DNA from 3 places in the Streptomyces sp. NPDC023838 genome. Region 1 is predicted to be linked to each of the others. Evidence: riboswitches for the same ligand, from Rfam matches in the RefSeq annotation. Region 1 holds a riboswitch; each other region holds the start of a gene.
What was found. Region 1 has a riboswitch for cobalamin ahead of AB0G17_RS33145 (HoxN/HupN/NixA family nickel/cobalt transporter). Riboswitches for the same ligand answer to the same signal wherever they lie in the genome.
Positions count from the first base shown of each region.

Region 2: another riboswitch for cobalamin. It lies ahead of AB0G17_RS08905 (CbtB domain-containing protein); the one in region 1 lies ahead of AB0G17_RS33145 (HoxN/HupN/NixA family nickel/cobalt transporter).
Region 3: another riboswitch for cobalamin. It lies ahead of AB0G17_RS25250 (ribonucleoside-diphosphate reductase subunit alpha); the one in region 1 lies ahead of AB0G17_RS33145 (HoxN/HupN/NixA family nickel/cobalt transporter).

Region 1 is NZ_JBFAAD010000043.1:17,379-19,630, forward strand. Features, by position in the region: gene AB0G17_RS33145 (HoxN/HupN/NixA family nickel/cobalt transporter) at 1-1,024, opposite strand, end outside; cobalamin riboswitch at 1,052-1,259, opposite strand; gene AB0G17_RS33150 (hypothetical protein) at 1,329-1,493, opposite strand; partial or broken gene AB0G17_RS33155 (radical SAM protein) at 2,011-2,252, opposite strand, start outside.
Region 2 is NZ_JBFAAD010000005.1:234,162-236,413, reverse strand. Features, by position in the region: tRNA gene AB0G17_RS08915 (tRNA-Val) at 148-219, shown strand; gene AB0G17_RS08910 (histidine phosphatase family protein) at 375-944, opposite strand; cobalamin riboswitch at 1,021-1,167, shown strand; gene AB0G17_RS08905 (CbtB domain-containing protein) at 1,204-1,428, shown strand; gene AB0G17_RS08900 (CbtA family protein) at 1,444-2,217, shown strand.
Region 3 is NZ_JBFAAD010000023.1:40,877-43,128, reverse strand. Features, by position in the region: gene AB0G17_RS25250 (ribonucleoside-diphosphate reductase subunit alpha) at 1-1,021, opposite strand, end outside; cobalamin riboswitch at 1,150-1,320, opposite strand; gene mctP (monocarboxylate uptake permease MctP) at 1,424-2,252, opposite strand, start outside.

The DNA of each region.
Region 1 (2,252 bases):
ACACCACGACGAACAGGCCGACGATGATGAACCCCACGTTGTCCAGGTCGAGGCCCGCGACCCACCCGGTGAGCCCGTCGCTCAGATCGAGCTTGTCGTGCAGCACGCCCACCAGCTCGATCGTGCCGATCAGGAACGCCACCGCGATCGACAGGCCGGTGATGGTGAGGTTGTAGAACACCTTGCGCACCGGGTTGGAGAAGGCCCACTGGTAGGCGAAGTTCATGAACGTACCGTCGATGGTGTCGAACAGGCTCATCCCCGCGGCGAAGAGGAGCGGCAGGCACAGTACGGCGTACCAGGGCAGCCCGGCCGCCGCGCCCGAGCCGGCCATCACCATCAGCGTGACCTCGGTGGCGGTGTCGAAGCCGAGCCCGAAGAGGAAGCCCAGCGGGAACATCTGGCCGGGCCGGGTGATCGACTTGGTGAAGCGGCCCAGGAGCCGGTTCATGAACCCCCGTGCGTCCAGGTGCTGTTCCAGCTCGGCCTCGTCGTACGTCCCGGCGCGCATGGCCCGGAAGACCCGCAGGATCCCGACGAGCGCGAGGAGGTTGAGTGCGGCGATGAGGTAGAGGAACGATCCGGAGACGGTCGTTCCGACCACTCCGAGGGTCTGGTGGGTCCGCGAGTCGTCGTTCATCAGGGTGCCCGCGAGCTGTGCGCCCCCGGCGACCAGGGCCGCCATCACGACCACGACGCTGGAGTGCCCGAGCGCGAACCAGAAGCCGACCGACACCGGCCGCTTGCCGTCGGCCATCAGCTTGCGGGTGGTGTTGTCGATCGCGGCGATGTGATCGGCGTCGAAGGCGTGCCGCATACCGAGGGTGTAGGCGGTGACGCCCAGTCCGAGGCCGAACGTCTTCGAGCCGACCTCATAGTGCTCGGGCACCACGAGCAGGAAGAGGATGCCGAACGCCACGACGTGCAGGGCGGCGATCACCGCCAGCAGCCAGGCGGTCCGGACGGTGTCCTCGCGTCGCCAGTGGAATGTGGCGGGTGGGGTGGGCAGGGTGGGCAGGGTCATTCGTTCACGCTCCAGCACCTCGTGGATCATTACGCGAGATGCCGTGGCCGGTCTCCTGGCTTCCGGGTGTCGCACCGCCCCTGCCTTCCCAGCGGCCTCGCGGCCCCCAGTGGCACAACGGGACGGGCTACCCGAAGCCGTTCATGGCCTGAACGACATGGGGCCCGATCACAGTGGCGAGGGCCGCTCCGGTCTTGCACCGGTCTTCCCGAACACCACGGCTCGCCAACCGTAGGTGCGACCCGCCCCACCTGCAAGTCTGGCCGCGGGCAGGGGTATTGCAGATCACATTCCGCGACCTCGACTACCCGCCGGCCGGCCCCGTGAACACCGGGCGGCGGTCGATGCGGGCGCGGACCTCGTCGGAGCCGAAGTGGTAGTCGATGCGCCGCACGGCCTCGGCCCAGCCGCGCATGGTGCCCGCGCCGGAGAGCGCCTCGGCCACGAACGGGTCGGTCCACCGTTCCACCGCGCGTCGCCACAGCTCGGCGGGCGGCTCCTCCAGCAGACTGCCGACGGTTCCCTCGTAGCATGGCCCGGACCTGTCCGTCGGGCTCGATCTGGAGCGCCTGGAAGCCCAGCCCGCGAGCGACCTGTTCGGGGTTCATCTGCAAGGAGAGGTTGGTCGACGTGCCGACCCGGACGGTGGTGGGGGCGAGCGACTGGAGCCGCGCGCGCTGCTCCTCGCTGCCCAGCCGCGCGAGCTGTTCGTCCGAGAGCAGTTCGTGCTCGGCGTATCCCGTGCGGCTGCCGAGCCCGGACGGCACGGCGGCGGCGAAGTCGAGGGAGCTCAGGTGCGGGAACCGCGGCACGATGTCCGTGCAGAACTCCTCCAGCCCGTCCACGTTGCTCCGTACGACCGCACAGTCGATGGCGAACGGGAGCGGACGCTCACCGCGCCCGGCCCGCTCCCGCGCACCTGCCTCGAGCAGTGTCAGCGCCCGCATCGCCCGCTCGAACGAACCCGCCCTGCCGCGGATCCGGTCGTGCATCTCGGGCGCGGGACCGTCGACACTCACCACAACCCGTCCGCATACGCGCGCCAGCTCTTCGGCCATCCACGGCTGGAAGTTCCAGCCGCCGGTGTACACGAGCACCGAGATGCCCGCGCGCGTCAGCCGCTCCGCGACCTCGAACACCCCCTTGACCAGGAGTGGTTCACCCCCGGCGAGGGTGACCTGGACCGGGCCCAGCGAGATGACGGCGTCGGCGATCCGGAGCATGTCGT
Region 2 (2,252 bases), on a different contig from region 1:
TTAGTTCGCACTCTCCCGCCGCCCCGGGCCGATCCGGCCTCCCGCGCCCCCGCGTCCCGCGATCCGAACCGGGCCGCCGCCGAGAACGCGTTTGCAGCCCGGCCCCGGAGGCCATGTACGCTGTTCCCTCATCCACGGATGTGCCACGGGCGTGTAGCTCAGGGGTAGAGCGCTGCTCTTACAAAGCAGATGTCGGCGGTTCGAAACCGTCCATGCCCACCCGTAGGAAGCGGCAGGTGAGAGCCTGCCGATGGCCCCCCGGCCGATCTCGGCCGGGGGGCCGCTTCATGCCTGCTTCATGCCCGGACGTCACAGGGATGCCGCATCCCACCACAAGGGAGGCCCCCCGCCGATCAGGGCGGGCCCCTTCGTCGTTACCGTTCCCCCTCCGCCGGCCGCCCGCACCGCAGGTTCCAGCGCCCCGCCCGGCCCGAGAGTTCCGTCAGGGTCAGGGGGGCCACGTCCAGGCGCCAGAAGGAGGCGGGGGGCAGGGTCAGGGCGTGGGTCACGGCCGCGCGGACCACCGCCGGGGAGGCGACCGCGAGGATCCGGCCGCCCGCCGCCGGGAGCGTGTCCAGCCACGCGCCCACGCGCGCGATGAGCGCGAGCAGGCTCTCCCCGCCGTGCGGCGCCGCGGCGGGATCGGTGAGCCATGCCCGTACGCCCGTGGGATCCGCGGCGCTCAGCTCGTCCAGCCGGCGCCCCCGCCAGCGGCCCAGATCCCAGTCGGTCAGGGCCGGTTCGTCGCAGGTGGGCAAGCCGTCCGCCAACTCGTAGAGGGAGGACGGCGGCTTCAGTCGGCGGGCCGGGACCGGAAGCGCCGCCGCCGCGGCCTTGACCCGGCGGACCGCGCCCTCGTCCGGGGCGGCCGCGTCGTCGCCGACTCTCGCCTCGCGCGCGTAGCGGTCGGCCGGGGGTGAGATCAACATCACGCGTACGGTCATGGGACAAGCAGAGCACGGCCGTTGACGCACTTCGCGCGGGGGCTGCGCCCCCGTACGCCGTAGCGGTGCGGTCCGTCACGCGGTACGGTCTCGTGGACATAAAGACGGTGTGAAGGAAGCCCGGTGAGAATCCGGCACGGTCGCGCCACTGTGAACCCGGCGAGCGCCCTCAACAGGGAGCGAAGGCGGGGAAGTCAGACCCACCACCGTCGACAAAGGCACCAATGACCGGGACGCGTGTTCCCCAGGAGGTTCTGCCGTGGCACTCTCCGCCGCCCCTGCGCCCAGCGCAGCTGCAACGCCGGCCATCACCCCCATCTCGCTCAAGGCGATCGCTCCCTGGGCGCTCTTCTTCGGCATCCTCATGCTCGTCCTCCTGTACTTCGTCGGTGCCGAGCAGGGCGCCACGAACCTGATCTCCGGTGAGAACGTCCATGAGTGGCTCCACGACGGACGCCACCTGCTCGGCTTCCCCTGCCACTGACCGGGGAACCGACTCGTGAACTCCCTGTCCGTCAGGGCCCTGTTGGTGCGGGGCATGATCGCCGGTCTGGCGGCGGGCGCCCTGGCGCTCGTCGTGGCGTACCTCCTGGGTGAGCCCCGGGTGGACGCGGCCATCGACTTCGAGGAAGCGCACGCGCACGAGCACGGCGAAGAGGTGTTCAGCCGCACCCTGCAGTCCACCGGCGGCCTCGCCACCGGTGTGCTGGTGTTCGGCGTGGCCATCGGCGGCATCGCCGCGCTCGCGTTCTGCGTGGCGCTCGGCCGGATCGGCCGCTTCGGGCCGCGCGCCACGGCGGCGCTCGTCTCGGTCGGCGCGCTCCTGACCGTCTACGTCGTCCCGTTCCTGAAGTACCCGGCGAACCCGCCGTCCATCGGTGACCCCGACACGATCGGCAAACGCACCGCCCTGTACTTCCTGATGATCGCGCTGAGCGTGCTGCTCGCCGTCGCCGCCGTGATCCTCGGCAAGCGGCTCGCGCCCCGCCTCGGCAACTGGAACGCGACCGTCGCCGCGGCGGCCGCCTTCCTGGTCGCCGTCGGGCTCGCGTACGCGTTCCTGCCCACCGTCAACGAGGTCCCGAAGGACTTCCCGGCCATGCTGCTCTGGCGGTTCCGCCTGGCGGCCCTCGCCATCCAGGTGACCCTGTGGACCGGCTTCGGGCTGGTCTTCGGCCACCTCGCCGAACGGCTCCTGGTGCCCAAGGCCGCACCGGCCGGGCCCCGGGACTCGGGCACGACCGTGGAGAGCACGGCCGCGGCCGCCCACTGACCCTGGCACCGCCGCACGCACGAGGGCCCCGGACC
Region 3 (2,252 bases), on a different contig from region 1:
AGTGCGCCAGGTTCAGGTTGTGCGTACGCCGGGCGTCCTCACCGGTGTTGTCGCGCAGCTCCAGGAACTCCTCGATGTCGGAGTGCCAGGTCTCCAGGTAGACCGCCGCCGCGCCCTTGCGCCGCCCGCCCTGGTTGACGGCCGCCACCGAGGCGTCCAGCGTCTTCAGGAACGGGACGATGCCGTTGGAGTGGCCGTTGGTGCCCCGGATGAGCGAGCCGCGCGAGCGGATGCGGGAGTACGACAGGCCGATGCCGCCCGCGTGCTTCGACAGGCGCGCCACCTGGTGGTAGCGGTCGTAGATCGAGTCCAGCTCGTCCAGCGGGGAGTCCAGCAGGTAGCAGCTGGACATCTGCGGGTGACGGGTGCCGGAGTTGAAGAGCGTGGGGGAGGACGGCAGGTAGTCGAGCCGGCTCATCAGGCCGTACAGCGAGGCGACCTCGTCCAGGGCACGCACCGAGTCGTCCTCGGCCAGGCCCGCCGCGACCCGGAGCATGAAGTGCTGCGGGGTCTCGATGACCTGGCGGGTGATCGGGTGGCGCAGCAGGTAGCGGGAGTAGAGCGTGCGCAGGCCGAAGTAGCCGAAGCGGTCGTCGGCGCCGTCCGCGAGGGAGGCCTCGACCAGCGCGTCCAGGCGGGCCGCGTGCAGCCGCACGAAGTCGGCCGTGCGGTCCGCGATCAGGCCCTCCTCGTGGCCGACCCCGACCGACTGGGAGAAGGTGACCGAGCCCTGGGTCGCGGCCTCCTCGGCGATCGTGATCGTCAGCAGCCGGGCGGCGAGGCGGGAGTACGCCGGGTCCTCGGAGATCAGCCCGGCGGCGGCCTCGGTGGCGAGCCCACGCAGCTCCGCCTCGTCCGAGCGCGCGTTGCGGCCGCGCAGGGCGGCGGCGGCGACACGGCCGGGGTCGGTGTCCGGCAGATCGGCGGTGAGGTCGGTCAGGGTCCGCAGCAGGGCGGTCCCGGGGGCATCGGCCGGCTCTTCGGCGATCGCTGAAGCGGGATCCGCAGGGGCGATGGTCACGTGGGGGCACTCCTCGCTCGGCACGGGGCCTTGGGGAAGTGCGCGGGCACACGGACACACCCCCTCGGGGGTACGCCGCGTCCACTTGCCCATTCCGCGAGGCCCGGACGTCTGGCACCCGGGCCGGACGGCCAGGGCGCGCTGTCGGCAGGTCCTCGGACTGAACAGGTACGCAAATGCGTACGAGTACACCGTTGCGGGACAGTTCCGGATTTGCACCGGATTCCCCTGCGGCGACAGCGAGCATGAGCATACATCTTGTGCCGGGCTCCGGCGGCACCCCCACATGTTGTGTCGTGTCGGCTTCGGAGGGTGTCGGAGCGTCAACTCGTCTTCCAGGAACACGACAACGGGCCGCCGGATTCCCGGCGGCCCGTCGTCGCGTACGGAGGAGGGAGGCGGCTAGTGCAACGCGCCCGCCGTCGCCGGGGGCAGTTCCGTCTGTACGCCCGGGTCGCCCGCGTCCGCCGTGTAGTCCTCCGGGGACGTCTCGTCGACGCCGTCGGGGGCCTTCAGGGCCCTCAGGGCCACCGTGAGGACGACCGTCACCGCGACGTTCAGGACGAACGCCGTCAGGCCGATGTAGCCGATCTCACCGATGCCGGGGATCTCCTTGGAGCTGCCGCCGAAGTGCTTCTGGGTGGGCGAGGCGACTCCGTACGCGGCGAGCGTGCCGTACGCCATGCCGACCGCCCAGCCCGCCAGCAGCGCCCAGCGGTGGAACCAGCGGGTGAACAGACCGCCGACCAGCGCGGGGAAGGTCTGGAGGATCCAGATGCCGCCCAGCAGCTGGAAGTTGATCGCGACCGTCTTGTCCATCGTCAGGACGAAGACCAGCGCGCCCACCTTCACCAGGAGCGAGACCAGCTTGGAGACCTTGGTCTCCTGCTCCGGCGTGGCGTCCGGCTTGAGGAAGTCCTTGTAGATGTTGCGGGTGAAGAGATTCGCAGCCGCGATCGACATGATCGCCGCCGGGACGAGCGCGCCGATGCCGATCGCCGCGAACGCCACGCCCGCGAACCAGTCCGGGAACATGTCCTCGAAGAGCTGCGGGATCGCCAGCTGGCCGTTCTTGACCTTGACCCCGGCCGCGATCGCCATGAAGCCGAGCAGCGCGAGCAGACCCAGCATCAGCGAGTACAGCGGCAGGATCGTGGTGTTGCGGCGGATGACGTTGCGGCTGCGGGAGGAGAGGGTCGCGGTGATCGAGTGCGGGTACATGAAGAGCGCC